3 regions of the Mesorhizobium sp. M2E.F.Ca.ET.209.01.1.1 genome follow, and region 3 is predicted to be linked to each of the others. Evidence: riboswitches for the same ligand, from Rfam matches in the RefSeq annotation. Region 3 holds a riboswitch; each other region holds the start of a gene.
The links. A riboswitch is a leader RNA that binds a small molecule or an ion and turns the genes downstream of it on or off. The one in region 3 is predicted to bind cobalamin.

Region 1: it holds a riboswitch for cobalamin, as region 3 does, so the genes downstream of both, EN852_RS06700 (DUF1636 family protein) here and EN852_RS26510 (aromatic ring-hydroxylating dioxygenase subunit alpha) in region 3, are expected to answer to the same signal.
Region 2: it holds a riboswitch for cobalamin, as region 3 does, so the genes downstream of both, EN852_RS11430 (CbtB domain-containing protein) here and EN852_RS26510 (aromatic ring-hydroxylating dioxygenase subunit alpha) in region 3, are expected to answer to the same signal.

The regions. Positions count from the first base shown of each region.
Region 1 covers NZ_SADP02000003.1:102,369-106,951, reverse strand. Annotated here, with positions in the region: gene EN852_RS06715 (NADH-quinone oxidoreductase subunit B) at 1-256, opposite strand, end outside; gene EN852_RS06710 (NADH-quinone oxidoreductase subunit A) at 247-612, opposite strand; gene EN852_RS06705 (winged helix-turn-helix domain-containing protein) at 947-2,146, shown strand; cobalamin riboswitch at 2,177-2,384, shown strand; gene EN852_RS06700 (DUF1636 family protein) at 2,424-2,846, shown strand; gene cobW (cobalamin biosynthesis protein CobW) at 2,849-3,886, shown strand; gene cobN (cobaltochelatase subunit CobN) at 3,904-4,583, shown strand, end outside.
Region 2 covers NZ_SADP02000004.1:452,326-456,908, forward strand. Annotated here, with positions in the region: gene EN852_RS11405 (MIP/aquaporin family protein) at 1-544, opposite strand, end outside; gene EN852_RS11410 (metalloregulator ArsR/SmtB family transcription factor) at 579-929, opposite strand; gene EN852_RS11415 (DUF6428 family protein) at 972-1,493, shown strand; gene EN852_RS11420 (PilZ domain-containing protein) at 1,735-2,007, opposite strand; gene EN852_RS11425 (histidine phosphatase family protein) at 2,167-2,736, opposite strand; adenosylcobalamin (AdoCbl) riboswitch at 2,821-2,963, shown strand; gene EN852_RS11430 (CbtB domain-containing protein) at 2,965-3,174, shown strand; gene EN852_RS11435 (CbtA family protein) at 3,370-4,110, shown strand; gene EN852_RS11440 (hypothetical protein) at 4,117-4,583, shown strand, end outside.
Region 3 covers NZ_SADP02000017.1:75,874-80,456, forward strand. Annotated here, with positions in the region: gene ugpC (sn-glycerol-3-phosphate ABC transporter ATP-binding protein UgpC) at 1-898, shown strand, start outside; gene EN852_RS26500 (DUF680 domain-containing protein) at 976-1,206, opposite strand; gene EN852_RS26505 (DUF680 domain-containing protein) at 1,278-1,484, opposite strand; cobalamin riboswitch at 1,967-2,169, shown strand; gene EN852_RS26510 (aromatic ring-hydroxylating dioxygenase subunit alpha) at 2,278-3,525, shown strand; gene EN852_RS26515 (hybrid-cluster NAD(P)-dependent oxidoreductase) at 3,546-4,583, shown strand, end outside.

The DNA.
Region 1 (4,583 bases), on a different contig from region 3:
CATAACGCGGCATCGAGGTGTGGATCATCTCGACCGCGCAGCAGGCAAGGCCGAAGGTCATGAACATCAGCGAGCCGCTGCGCGCCCAGGTGATCAGCGCTTCGGTCGAGGTGACAAGGAAGCCCTTGTCGGCCAGTTCATTGTTGATTTCGAGGAAGAAGGGATCGTCCTCCCCCACCGGCCTGCCGGTGTTGGGGTCGATAATGCCCTTGGGCTTCGGCGCGACGAGGGTGCCTGAACTGTCGTTCAATCCCATTCCAGCGCTCCTTTTTTCCATTCATAGGCAAAGCCGATGGTCAGCACCGCCAAAAACACCATCATCGACCAGAAGCCGAGCATGCCGAGCTTGGAGAAGGACACCGCCCACGGGAACAGGAAGGCGACCTCGAGATCGAAGATGATGAACAGGATCGACACCAAATAGAAGCGGATGTCGAACTTCATGCGGGCGTCATCGAACGAGTTGAACCCGCATTCATAGGCGGAAAGCTTTTCCGGATCGGGATTGCGATACGCCACCAGGAAGGGGGCTATGATGAGCGCCAAACCCACGACCATCGCCACGGCGATGAACAGGACGATGGGCAGATATGAACTCAGGAGTGCGCTCATGCGGCGGCTTTCCTTCGGCGGGGCAGTTCACTTTGATTACAGCAACGAACTCTGATGCGGAAGCGTGACAGTTTAACCGCTGAACCGTTTTAAGAGGCCCATGCTGCAACGCGGCGAGGGTTAGCGCAGCGGTTTCGGTGACGCAAGTCAAACCTTGTTCAAATCGCGACCCTGGACGCCTTATCGGAAGAAACTGGTCCGATCCGCTCCTGTTTGATTTCCTTCACTTTTTACTCCACTTTTCTCTCCTGACATATCTCCCGCCATTTGCCTGCTAGCATGGCCGGAATCACCGGCTAAGAATCCAACGGACGATCGGGGCAAGGACAGCTTGATGAAGGAGAAAATCTCGCTCGCCATGGCGAGGCGCATCGCGCTTGGATCACAGGGGTTCAACGACCCTCGTCCCGGAGGGGTTCCGGATCGCCGGCATCTTGCGCGTGTGCTTTCGCGAACCGGCCTGTTGCAGATCGATTCCGTCAGTGCGGTGGTGCGCGCTCATTATATGCCGCTCTATTCGCGTCTCGGCCCCTACCCGCTTGCGCTGCTCGACAATGCCGCGGTGGGCCGCAAGCGCGCGGTCTTTGAATATTGGGCGCATGAGGCCTCGTTCCTACCCGTCGAGACCTATCCCTTGATGCGCTGGCGCATGCAGCGCGCCGAGCAGGGCGACGAGATGTATCTCGGCCTCGCCAAATGGGGCCGCGAACGCAAGGCGATGATCGACGAGATCTATAAGGAGGTGGCCGATCGCGGGCCGATCGCCGCCTCCGATATCGAAGGCCACAAGGGCAATGGCGGCTGGTGGGGCTGGAGCGAGGCCAAGCATGCTTTCGAATGGCTGTTCTGGGCCGGACGCATCACCACCGCCTACCGGCGCGGCTTCGAACGCTATTACGATCTGCCCGAGCGCGTTTTGCCGCAGGCGGTGCTCGACCTGCCGGTGCCCTCGGTCGAGGACGCGCATCGCGAATTGCTGCGCATTTCCGCCCGTGCCCACGGCATCGCCACCTATGGCGACCTTCGCGACTATTTTCGCCTGGCGCCGGGCGACACCAAGGACCGCATCGAGGAACTGGTCGAAGCCGGCGAATTGCTGCCGGTCAAGGTCGAAGGCTGGGACAAGACAGCCTATCTTCATAAGGACGCGCGCATCCCGCGCCGGATCGACGCGCGCGCCCTGCTCGCCCCCTTCGATCCCGTGGTTTTCGAACGCACGCGCACCGAAAAGCTCTTCAATTTCCGTTACCGAATCGAGATCTACACGCCGGCCGAAAAGCGCCAATACGGCTACTACGTGTTGCCCTTTCTGCTCGGCGACCGCATCGTCGCCCGCGTCGACCTCCGCGCCGACCGCCCGGCCAGCGTGCTACGCGTCCATGCAGCCTATGCCGAGGCTGACGCGCCACCGGAGACGGCAGCCCAGCTCTACGAAGAGTTGAAGCAGATGCAGGGCTGGCTTGGCCTGGAGGCGATCGAAGTGACGCCGGCCGGCGACCTCGGACCGGCGCTGGCCGACATCGCGGTGTCGTAGCCACGCGTTGACAGGCGCCTAGCCGTAAGCCTAAATCCTGACCCAGACGGTCTTCTCCCGGCAAAGGGAGGAGCCAAGAGGGAATGCGGTGCGGAGTTGAAAAATTCCAAATCCGCGGCTGTCCCCGCAACTGTAAGCGACGAGCCCCGGCCGAAAACCACTGGGATGTTCCCGGGAAGGCGGCATTCAAGGCGACGACCCGCGAGCCAGGAGACCTGCCGTCTGAGACTTTAAGTATCCGAATGCCCGGCGGGTTTTCCGGGCAAGGAGCCTGGTTTTGGATCGCAACGGCAGCTTCTCGGCAAATATCGCGGACATTTCGTCCGAGCCCGACGCTTTGGCTGGCGTGACCGTCATCGTCTGCTCGTCCTGCCGCGACGAGACCGGCTCGGACGCCCATCCGCGCGCCGGCGCGCTGCTGGCCGAAGACACACGCTGTGCCGCATCGGGCGAAAACATCCGCATCCGCACCGTCGAATGCCTTGGCAATTGCAAGCGCCGGCTGAGCGCGGCGCTGCTGCGCGACGGCTGCTGGAGCTACGTCTTCGGCGATCTGGAGACGACCAGCGGCGCCGACCTCGTCGCCGGCGCAAAGCTCTTCGCCACTTCGACCGACGGCCTCATCCCCTGGCGCGGCCGGCCCGATTCCCTCAAACGCGGCCTGGTTGCCCGCATCCCTCCCCTCGACATGAAGGACTAACCATGAACGCTTCCGTTTCCCGCGTGCCCTGCACCGTCGTCACCGGCTTCCTCGGCGCCGGCAAGACGACGCTGATCCGCAACTTGCTGGAAAACGCCAAGGGCAAGCGGCTGGCGATCATCGTCAACGAATTCGGCGATGTCGGTATCGACGGCGAGATCCTGAAGGGCTGTGGCGTCGACACCTGCCCGGAGGAAAACATTGTCGAGCTCGCCAATGGCTGCATCTGCTGCACCGTCGCCGACGATTTCGTGCCGGCGCTCGACCAAATCCTGTCCCGCACGCCGAAAGTCGACCACATCCTGATCGAGACCTCCGGCCTCGCTCTGCCGAAGCCGCTGGTCCAGGCCTTCCAATGGCCCACGGTGAAGAGCCGCGTCACGGTCGACGGCGTCGTCGCCGTGGTCGACGGCCCGGCACTGGCCGACGGCCGCGTGGCCTCCGACATGGATGCCCTCCAGGCGCAGCGCGCGGCGGACGTGACGCTCGACCATGACGATCCGGTCGAGGAGGTCTTCGAGGACCAGATCGCCTGCGCCGACCTGATCATCCTGTCGAAGAGCGATTTGATGGATGCGGCGGGCTCTGAGCGCGCGAATGCCGTCATCGGCGAACACGTCGCGCGCGCCGTGAAAGTCGTACCGACCGCGCAGGGCAAGGTCGATCCGTCCGTGCTGCTCGGCCTCGGCCTTGCCGTCGAGGACGATATCGAGAACCGCAAGACCCATCACGACGACGAGCTCGACCATGAGCATGACGATTTCGACTCCTTCGTCATCGATATCCCGTCGATCGCCAATCCGGACGAACTGGCCAAGCGCGTCGCTGTAGCCGCCGAGCAGGAGAACGTGCTGCGCGTCAAAGGCTTCGTCGAGGTCGGCGGCAAGCCGATGCGGCTCCTGCTCCAGGCTGTCGGCCCGCGCGTCAATCACTATTACGACCGTGCCTGGACCGCCGAGGACGACCGCCGCTCGCGGCTCGTCGTCATCGGCCTCAAGGGGCTGAACCGCCCGGCAATCGAGCGTATCCTCGCCGGCTGAGGGAAATCCGGGCTGCGATGCATATCCTCGCCACCACATCCGCTTCGCTCGACGATCTCGCCGAGCCTGTCGACCTCAGGCAGACGCCTGCGGATGTCGTGGCGCTGTCCTTCACCGACAGCGATCTCGCCGGCCTCGCCGCCGCCTGGAAGGCCGATGCGGAGCGGCTGCCCTCGATGCGGCTGGCGGCGCTGCGCGATCTCCGCCACCCGATGTCGGTCGACCTGTGGATCGACAGCGTCGCCCGCCATGCCAAGGTAATCCTCGTCCGCATCCTCGGCGGTTACGACTGGTGGCGCTACGGCTGCGACCAGCTCGCCGCGATGGCGCGCGAGCGCGGCATCAAGCTGGCGCTGCTGCCCGGCGAAAGCCATGACGAGGACCAGCGGCTGATCGAAGCCTCGACCCTGCCGCGCGCGGAGTTGGACGCCCTGCTCGGCTATTTCCGCGAAGGCGGCCCGGCAAACATGGCGGCGCTGGTGCAAAGGCTGGCAAGGCTTGCGGGATCGGATGCGGCGGTGGCCGAGGCAGTGAGCGTGCCGAAGGCGGGGTTTTATCAGCCTGGGCTAGGCGTTGTAGAGAACCCTATCTTATCGAGCGTTGGCGATCCTTCGCCCCCCTCTCTGTCCTGCCGGACAGAGAGGGGGGCGAAGGAACTCGGCGCTGGCAGCCTCGGCACCCCCATTGTTCCCATCCT
Region 2 (4,583 bases), on a different contig from region 3:
AGCGCGCCACGGCGACAGCGGGATTGGCGAAGGAAGTGGATGCCGTGAACCAATAGGCCGCCGTGATGTAGAGCCCGACCAGCCACGGCACGGCCCGCCGCTCGAAGCGCATGCCGGCGAGAATCACGGCGACAAGGCCGAATGCCGCGACGCATTCGGAGAACCATTGCGCCGGGCCGGTCCGCGGCTTCGTCGCGATCTCCAGAACCGGCAGGGCGAACATGAGATGCGCCGCGACCGTGCCGGCGATGCCGCCGATAAACTGCGCGGCGACATAGGCAAGGAGATCGCGGGCGGGCAGCGACCGGTTGAGACAGAACACCAGCGACACGGCGGGATTGAAATGCGCGCCGGAGATCGGCCCGAGGATGGTGATCAACACCACCAGCATGGCGCCGGTCGCGAGCGTGTTGCCGAGCAGCGCCAGCGCGGTGTCATGCGTCAGCGTCTCGGCCATGATGCCGGAACCGACAACCGTCGCCACCAGCAGACCAGTGCCCAGGGCTTCGGCGACGAACCGGCGCGAGAGATCGAAAGCGTTCATCGGTTGACCCTGGGTCGGGCAAGGAGCGTGACGGTCATTGCCGGGTCCCCTCGCCCGGCGCGCAGCAAGATGCGGCAAGCGCCGGCGCGCAGATTTCCGGGCGGCCCGAGCAGCAATCCTCCATCAGGAACCGGATCAGCCCGGACAGCGCGTCGTATTCGGCGCTGTAGACGATCGAGCGGGCATCGCGCCGTGCGGTGACGAGGCCGGACCGTTCCAGTTCCTTGAGGTGGAAGCTGACATTGGAGGGCGAGACCTCGACCTGTTCGGCGAGCGAACCGGCGGCGATTCCATCCGGCCCGGCGACGACCAACAGGCGCAGCAGGCGCAGGCGCGTCTCCTGCGACAGCGCGCCAAAGGCGATCAGGGCTTGACGTTCATCCATATTTCAATAATCCTTGAAATGTTGAAATGAGGAATAGCCGACATGCTGTCTTCTGACAATCATAAAAACGCCAACCCGATCGATCCCTCCGACCTGACCATCGGCGACCTGCTGAGCGCGCTGGCCGATTACAAGGACAGGCCGCTTGTTTTCCGCTATGACGGGCGGCCGGTTAAAGCAGGCTATCATGTCACCGAGGTGAAGGCCGGGCAGTTCTCGGCGCTGGATTGCGAGGCGAATCCCGAATCCTGGTCGGAGATCTTCGTTCAGCTATGGGACGTGGACGAAGGCGGGCCGGTCCATATGCCGGCCGGCAAATTCGCGGCGATCATCCGCAAGGTCTCGGATCACGTGGCCCTCGACCAATCGGCGAAACTGACCTTCGAGGTCAGCGACGGCGTCCGCCCGATGGAACTGCACCGGGCGGCCCAGCCAAGCGTCGTTGGCGGCGCCATCGAGGTCGAGCTTTCGCCGCGGCCGGCGAGCTGCAAGCCGCGTGACCGCTGGCTGAAGGAACAGGCGGTTGCGGGCAAGCCGTGCTGCGGAGAAAGCCGCTGCTGCTGACCCGGCGAAGGGCGCCGCGCCCCGCCGCATCAGAATTTGATCAGGCCATTGGCCTGCAACAAATAGAGGCCCACGAGAACGATAGCGATCAGCGCCACCCAAACGGCTGTCCTGCTCATGCGTGAAGTCCCAGTTGATCGGCCCTCATGAACGCACGCGCCACGGTTGCGTTCCCCATGTGCCGGGTTGCACGCCGCGCGGGCAGGATCAAGTCACGAATTGCTGAGCGGCGGGCCGCGCGTCAGTCCTTCGGCGCGTTGCTGTAGAGCGCCACGCCGATGCGGTCGTTGCGCCGCCACCGCACCAAGGCGCGATAGGTCGTATCGTCGGCTGGGACCTCGAGCAGGAAGCGCTCCGGGATCTGCGTATCGGCGGCGACGCGCAATTCCGCGCCCTGCTCGTGCTGGTTCCTGACCGAGCAGCCGATCCTGACGGCCCCGGCAATGATCGTGGCTTCCTTGAGCACGAATTCGCGCGCATGAAGACGGCGCTCGGTCTCGGGATAATTGGCCATTTCCGACGGCTCCTAAGGCAAGGCTCTCCTCGCCACGGGCGGCACCATAACAGCGAGGTGTTTCCGTTCCGTTAGCGATCGCTGAAACGACGAGCCTTGATATGCCTCCGCACGGTTGTCGAAGCTTGACAGAATCCGCGTATGTGAAGAACCGACAGTTCAGCCGACGGCAACCCCGCTCGCATGCAGCACCCACCGGCGGCCGTCGCTGCGGAACTCGGTGAGCGACAGCGGCTCGATGTCGATCTTCCAGACCGAGGAGAGCGGCGCGCCCAGCACATGCAAGATCGCGGCGCGGATCGGCACGGCATGGGTGAGCGCGATGGTGTGGCCGCTCTCGCCGGCCAGCCGCTCCATCAGCGCAGCACCCCGCCGGGCCACCGCGGCAAGCGATTCGCCGCCATGGGGTGCTGCGTCGGGATCGGAGAACCAAGCCGCCATGCCTTCCGGGTCCTCAGCCTGCATCGCCTCGAAGCTTTTGCCGGCCCAGCGGCCAAAATCCTGCTCGGCAAGCAGCGGCTCGACCGCCGCGTCAAGGCCGAGCGCCTCGGCCGTCCTGCGCGCGGCAAGCGCCGGACTTGTCCAGACGCGGTCGGCCCGGCGCAGCGACGACGCGACCGCGCCGGCGCGGTCGAAGGCGCTGGGCTCCGGCGCCTCGTCCTTCGGGAAGCGGCCCTTGCGCGTGGCTTGCGTCGCGCCGCTTGCGATCATCGTCAGGCGGGCGAACATCCCAAAACTCCGTGGTCCAGTGAATTTCGGCCGCGCGAAGCCGCGTTGGCCATTACATGTCGTTGACAGGCGAACGAAGTGCTGACAAGTGTTTTAGCGCTATACGGGATTGGAAGCCGGTGCGAGTCCGGCACGGTCGCGCCACTGTGATCGGCACCAGCCGAGAGTCAGGCCTTATTCCGCAGCATAGTTGGATCAACGGGACGCAGTATCCCAAGGGAGCTCAATATGTCCGACACCACCTTCGCCCCCAGCTACGGTCCGGTTGCGATTCCGGTTCGCGAGCTTCTGCCTTGGGCGATCTTCGCCGGCCTGATGCTGATGCTGATGATCTATTTCGTTGGCGCGGAAGAAGGCGCGACGTCGCTGATCCGTGGCACGGCGGTGCACGAATTCGTGCATGACGGCCGCCACCTGCTCGGCTTCCCCTGCCACTAGGAGCGGTTCGGGGAAGGCTGAACCGTCCCAGGTTTTGGTCTGACGCAATTCCGGACGGAAAACCGTTGCACACTTTTCCTGGAATTGCTCTGGAGCGGTTCGGCATCGCTGAGCCGTTCTGAGTTTTGGTCTAACGCAATTCCGAACGGAAAAACGCTTCGAATTTTTCCGGGAATTGCTTGAAGGGACTCTGACATGGTCGGAAAACTCTTGCTGCGCGGCATGCTTGTCGGGCTGGTGGCGGGGATTCTGGCGTTTGCCTTCGCCCGCGTCTATGGCGAGCCGCCGGTCGACAAGGCGATCGCCTTTGAGGAACAGCAGGCCCAGGCGGCCGGCGAGGCGCCGGAACCCGAGATGGTCAGCCGCGCCGTTCAAGCCGGCATCGGTCTCGCAACCGGCGTGCTGGTCTATGGCGCGGCCCTTGGCGGGTTGTTCTCGCTGGTCTTTGCCTATGCCTATGGCCGGTTGGGCTCGCTCGGTCCGCGCGGCACCTCGGCGCTGCTGGCGCTGCTCGGCTTCCTCGCCGTTATCGTGGTGCCGAGCCTCAAATATCCGGCGAACCCGCCCGCGGTCGGCAATCCCGAAACCATCGCCTACCGCACCGAATTGTTCTTCATCATGATCGTCATCTCGATCGCGGCGATGGTGGCGGCGGTCGGCCTGGCGCAACGGCTGTGGACCCGGCTTGGCGCCTGGAACGCCTCGATCGTGGCTGGGCTCGCCTTCCTCGTCGTCTTCGCGCTGGTGAAGGCGGCCCTGCCCGACATCAACGAAGTGCCGGAAAACTTCTCGGCGACGGTGCTGTGGCAGTTCCGCGTCGCCTCGCTCGGCATCCAGCTGGTGCTATGGACCGTCGTCGGGCTCGGCTTCGGCGCGGTTGCCGAGCGCGTGGTCGCGGTGCGCGACCAGCGCGGCCCTGCCCGCCGCTACGCTTGAACTCCCATGCGTTGGCCGCCACGGTTTCTCGCCCTGGCGGCCAATTTTTTCGTGGCGACAGCCCTGCTGGTCTCACTGGCGGCATCGGCGCAGGCGCATAGCGGCTCATCCGCCCCGCCTCCCCCCGGCATCCAGATCCCCAGCCTCACGCATGGCCAGATGGCGGTGATCGCGCATTACCGTGGTCAGATCATCGACCTCGCCCAGCGCCAGACCGTGACCGACCCGGCCTTCCGGCGGCTCTACAATCACGGCAATCTGCAATTCACCTATTGTCTGTGGGGCCTGATGCCGGGAAGCCTCGGCGACGAGGAAAGCCCCCTCAACGAATGCAGCCACGCCTATCTCGCCACCGCCAAGGCGCTGCTCGCCTATATGGCGACGATGCCAGCGGCCGAACGCGAGGCGAAGGCGCTGATCTCCGACATCGACGCCGACATGGTGCGCAGCGGCGCGTCCTGGATCCTGTGCCA
Region 3 (4,583 bases):
GTCGAAGCGCGGCATCGCCATGGTGTTCCAGTCCTATGCGCTCTATCCGCACATGACGGTCTACGACAACATGGCCTTCTCTATGAAGATCGGCAAGGAAAGCAAGGCGGAGATCGACAAGCGGGTGCGGCAGGCGGCGGAAATCCTGCAGCTGACCAAATATCTCGACCGCCTGCCCAAGGCGATGTCGGGCGGCCAGCGCCAGCGCGTCGCCATCGGCCGCGCCATCGTGCGCAACCCGAAAGTGTTCCTGTTCGACGAGCCGCTTTCGAACCTTGACGCAGCGCTGCGCGTCGCCACCCGCATCGAGATCGCCAAGCTGAAGGAATCGATGCCGAACACCACGATGATCTACGTCACCCACGACCAGGTCGAGGCGATGACGCTGGCGGACCGCATCGTGGTGTTGAAGGAAGGAGTTGTCGAGCAGGTCGGCACGCCGATGGAGCTCTACAAGCGGCCCGGCAATCTGTTCGTCGCCCAGTTCATCGGCTCGCCGGCGATGAACATATTGCCGGCGAAGATCGAGAAAGCCGGCAACCCGACCGTGGTCAGCCATGTCGGCGACCGCAAGGCGACGGTGCCGATCGCGACGCCTGCCTCGGCGAATGGCGCCGCGGTCAGCTTCGGCGTGCGGCCGGAGGATCTCTTGATCGCCACCGGTTCCGATTACCTCTTCGAGGGCAAGGTCGACTATATCGAGCAGCTCGGCGAGGTTCAGCTCGTCTATATCGATATCGGCCGCGCCGACCTGCCGCTGGTCGCCAAGCTGCCGGGCAATGTCGAGGTCAAGCGCGGAGAGACACTGCGGCTCAACGCCAGCGCCGGCGATCTGCATATCTTCGACGCCGACGGCCATTCCTTCACGCTGCATCGCGAAGAAGCGAAGGCGGCCTGAGCGGACAGAGCCGCCACGGCAAAGAAAAAAGCGGCGGGCCTTGGCCCGCCGCTCCTGTTTTAAATCACGGTCGGCTGTTAACGATTGCCGAAGTGATCGCGGTCGCTGCCCTGCGGCGCCGACTTCTGCGCGTCGCCCGAGTTCAGCAGCTTGTAGACCGGCGAACCGGTGCCGATCGACGAGGTGCGGGTCGTATCCACGGCCGGAGCCGGCTGGTTGACGCCGCTGTTGTTGTAGTTGTCGCTGCCCGCAAAAGCGGCCGTGGAAACGGCCACGAGAGCCGCGGTGGCAAGAACGATCTTTTTCATCTTAGGGACTCCTGAATTTCTTGATCCGACCGAGACGACGGGCAAGCCGGTCGCCGGTTCGACGTCGGCTGTTAGTTGTTACCGAAAAGGTTGCGGTCGGCGCCCGTGGTGACAGGCTTCTGTTCAGCCGGTTCGGACTTGCGGACCGAGGCCGTGTAAGAAGAGTCGACGGTGGCCGCCGGCTGATTGGCAGCCTGCGAGTTGTAATTATCGCTACCGGCAAAGGCGCTGCCCGAAATGGCCAGAAGGGCGGCGGCAGTGAGAACAATCTTTTTCATTTTTGCTACTCCAGTATTTTTATTCCGTCCGTCTAGCGGCGTGTCTTGGGAATGAAATCGCGTCGTTCGGACAGCGCTCATTTGGGTAAGCCGATCGCCGGATTCCAATCACGAAGTTTTTTCGTCTGGACCATGAATCCGCATCTTGAAGTTTTTGATAAGCATGCCTATGACCACATTTTTACTCAGTTTTATCAATGGTTTATGCGATCTATGCAGTTGGCTCACCAAGTGTGTCGGAGCGCCAACGTTCACAGCGCTCTGCACGCACCGTCAACAGAAACGAACCGTTCGGTTCGATTTTAGAATCTGCTAATAGTCACTTTTTGATACTGTTAACCATCCAAGGCCTCCCGAACCTCGTCCCCGGAAGCGGGGGCAAGGCGAAAAAGACGGGAACCGGCACCGTGAATACGGCGTCCATTGTCGCGCCGCATGGATGCGATGTCGTTTTCATGCCGACGGGAAACCGGCTGTCGTGGTTAGATCAGGCCATCTCAGGTGCCGCTTCGTCGCGACGACGCGGAGAATTGGGAAGCCGGTCGAAATCCGGCGCTGCCCCCGCAACGGTGGTGGAGTGAAGTCGCAACGGGAGACCACTGGGCCATGGGCCTGGGAAGGTGTTGCGACTGCCCGCGAGGGCAACTCCAAAGCCCGGAAACCAGCCCGAGACATTTGGAACTCGACTGATCGCGGTGGGCGGTCAAGAGGCGGACGGCGCGCGCCCGGCCCTGCCGGTGGCGGTCGTTCTTCTCCATCACCACCAGTTCAGTCCTTGATGCGAGGACAGGACATGGATGCGCGTAACGACATGCTGAGGCTCCTGCAGAGCCGTAAGCCGGGCTACTCGCTTGAGCAGCCCTTCTATACCGATCCCGATTATTTCAAGCTCGACATGGAGCTGATCTGGTATCGTGACTGGTTGTTCATCGGCCATGATTGCGAGCTGCCGAAACCAGGCAGCTACATCACCGTCCAGGTCGGCGACTATCCGGTGGTGCTGGTCCGCGACCAGAAGGGAAGGATCAACGCTTTCCACAACTCCTGCCGGCATCGCGGCAGCCGCGTGTGCAACACGGACAAGGGCACCGCCGCCAAGCTGGTCTGTCCTTACCATCAGTGGACTTACGAGCTCGACGGGCGGTTGCTGTTTGCGCGCCAGATGGCGGAAGGGTTCGACAAAGGCCAGTTCGGCCTGAAGCCCGTGGCCTGCGAAAGCGTCGGCGGCTACATCTTCATCTGCCTGGCAAAGGAGCCTGCCGACTTCGCGCCCATGCGCGCCATGATCGAACCCTATCTCCTGCCGCACCGGCTGAGCGAGGCGAAGGTCGCGTTCGAATCGACGATCGTCGAGAAGGGCAACTGGAAGCTCGTCTGGGAAAACAACCGCGAATGCTATCATTGCGCCGGCAACCATCCGGAACTGTGCAAGACTTTTCCGGAAGCGCCGACGGTGACAGGCGTGCAAGGCGCCGACAGCGATCCGGAAATGCTTGCGCACTGGGCGAAATGCGAGGCGGCGGGTCTGCCGAGCCGGTTCCGGATCGATCCGGCCGGGCAATACCGCGCAACGCGCGCGCCGCTGCTGCGCGACGCCGTCAGCTACACGATGAGCGGCAAGCGCGCCGTGACGAAAAACCTGTCCGCCGGCGTCGCCACCGACCGTATCGGCACGTTGATGCATTACCACTACCCGACCACGTGGAACCATATCCTCATCGACCACGCCGTCACCTTCCGTGTGCTGCCTATCAGCGCCACCGAGACCGCGGTGACGACGAAATGGCTGGTCCACAAGGACGCGGTGGAAGGCGTCGACTACGATCTGGCAGAGCTCACCCATGTCTGGACCGAGACCAACGATCAGGACCGCCGCATCGTCGAGGAAAACGCGCTCGGCATCCTGTCGCCGGCCTACGAGCCTGGTCCCTATTCCGAGCTGCATGAGGGCGGCGTCATCCAGTTCGTCGAGTGGTACGCCTCCTTCATCGGTCCGCGCCTTGCCGAAGGCGGTCGCCCGGCGCTGCGCAGCGTCGCCTGAAGGCCGAGGAGGTGAATGCGATGACGGATCTCGGCCTCTATCGCCATCTCGACGAGATGGCGCCGTGGAACGACAGGCTGCAGGTGCTGGAAGTGATCGGCGTCAGCGACGAGGCGCCGCAGGTGAAGACGTTCACCTTCCGCTCCGACAATCAGACCTGGTTCCGCTACAAGCCGGGGCAGTTCGTGACGCTGGAATTGCCGACGGCCGACGGACCGCTAATGCGCACCTACACGTTGTCGTCCTCGCCGTCGCGGCCGTTCTCGATCGCAGTGACGGTGAAAGCGCAAGCCGGAAGCGTCGGCACGCGCTGGATGTTCGACAATCTGAAGCCCGGCGTCCATGTGAAGGCCTACGGGCCGGCCGGCGATTTCTCGCTGCACAGCCATCCGGCGGCCAAATATCTGTTCATTTCGGCCGGATCCGGCGTCACACCGATGATGTCGATGCTGCGCTGGCTGAACGACTGCGCGCCCTGGACCGATGTCGGGTTCGTCAACTGCGCGCGCCGGCCGGAAGAGATCATCTTCCGCAAGGAGCTCGAACTGCTCGGCAGCCGCATGCCCGGCCTGTCACTCGGCTTCATGATCGAGGAGCGGTCGAGTCGCGAGGGCTGGTTCGGTCATATGGGCCGCATCGACGCGATCCGGCTGCCGCTTCTGGCACCTGATTTCCGCGAACGGGAAATCTTCTGCTGCGGGCCCGACCCTTTCATGCGTGCCGTGCGACAGATGCTGGAGGCCGCCGGCTTCGACATGAGCCGCTACCATCAGGAGAGCTTCGCGGCGCCGGCCGTGGAAGCAGTCCCGGCGCCGTTCGCGATGCCGGCCGGCGAGGACGCCCAGCCGCCCGCCGAAGCGGTGACGCCGGTCCGCTTTTCGCTTTCAAACGTCGATGCGGAATGCGTCGCCGGACAGACCGTGCTGCAGACGGCGCGCTCTTCAGGCGTCAGGATCCCGGCGGCCTGCGAGTTCGGTCTCTGCGGAACCTGCAAGGTGAAAAAGGTCTCGGGCGACGTCTCGATGAGCCACAATGGCGGCATTCTCGATCACGAGATC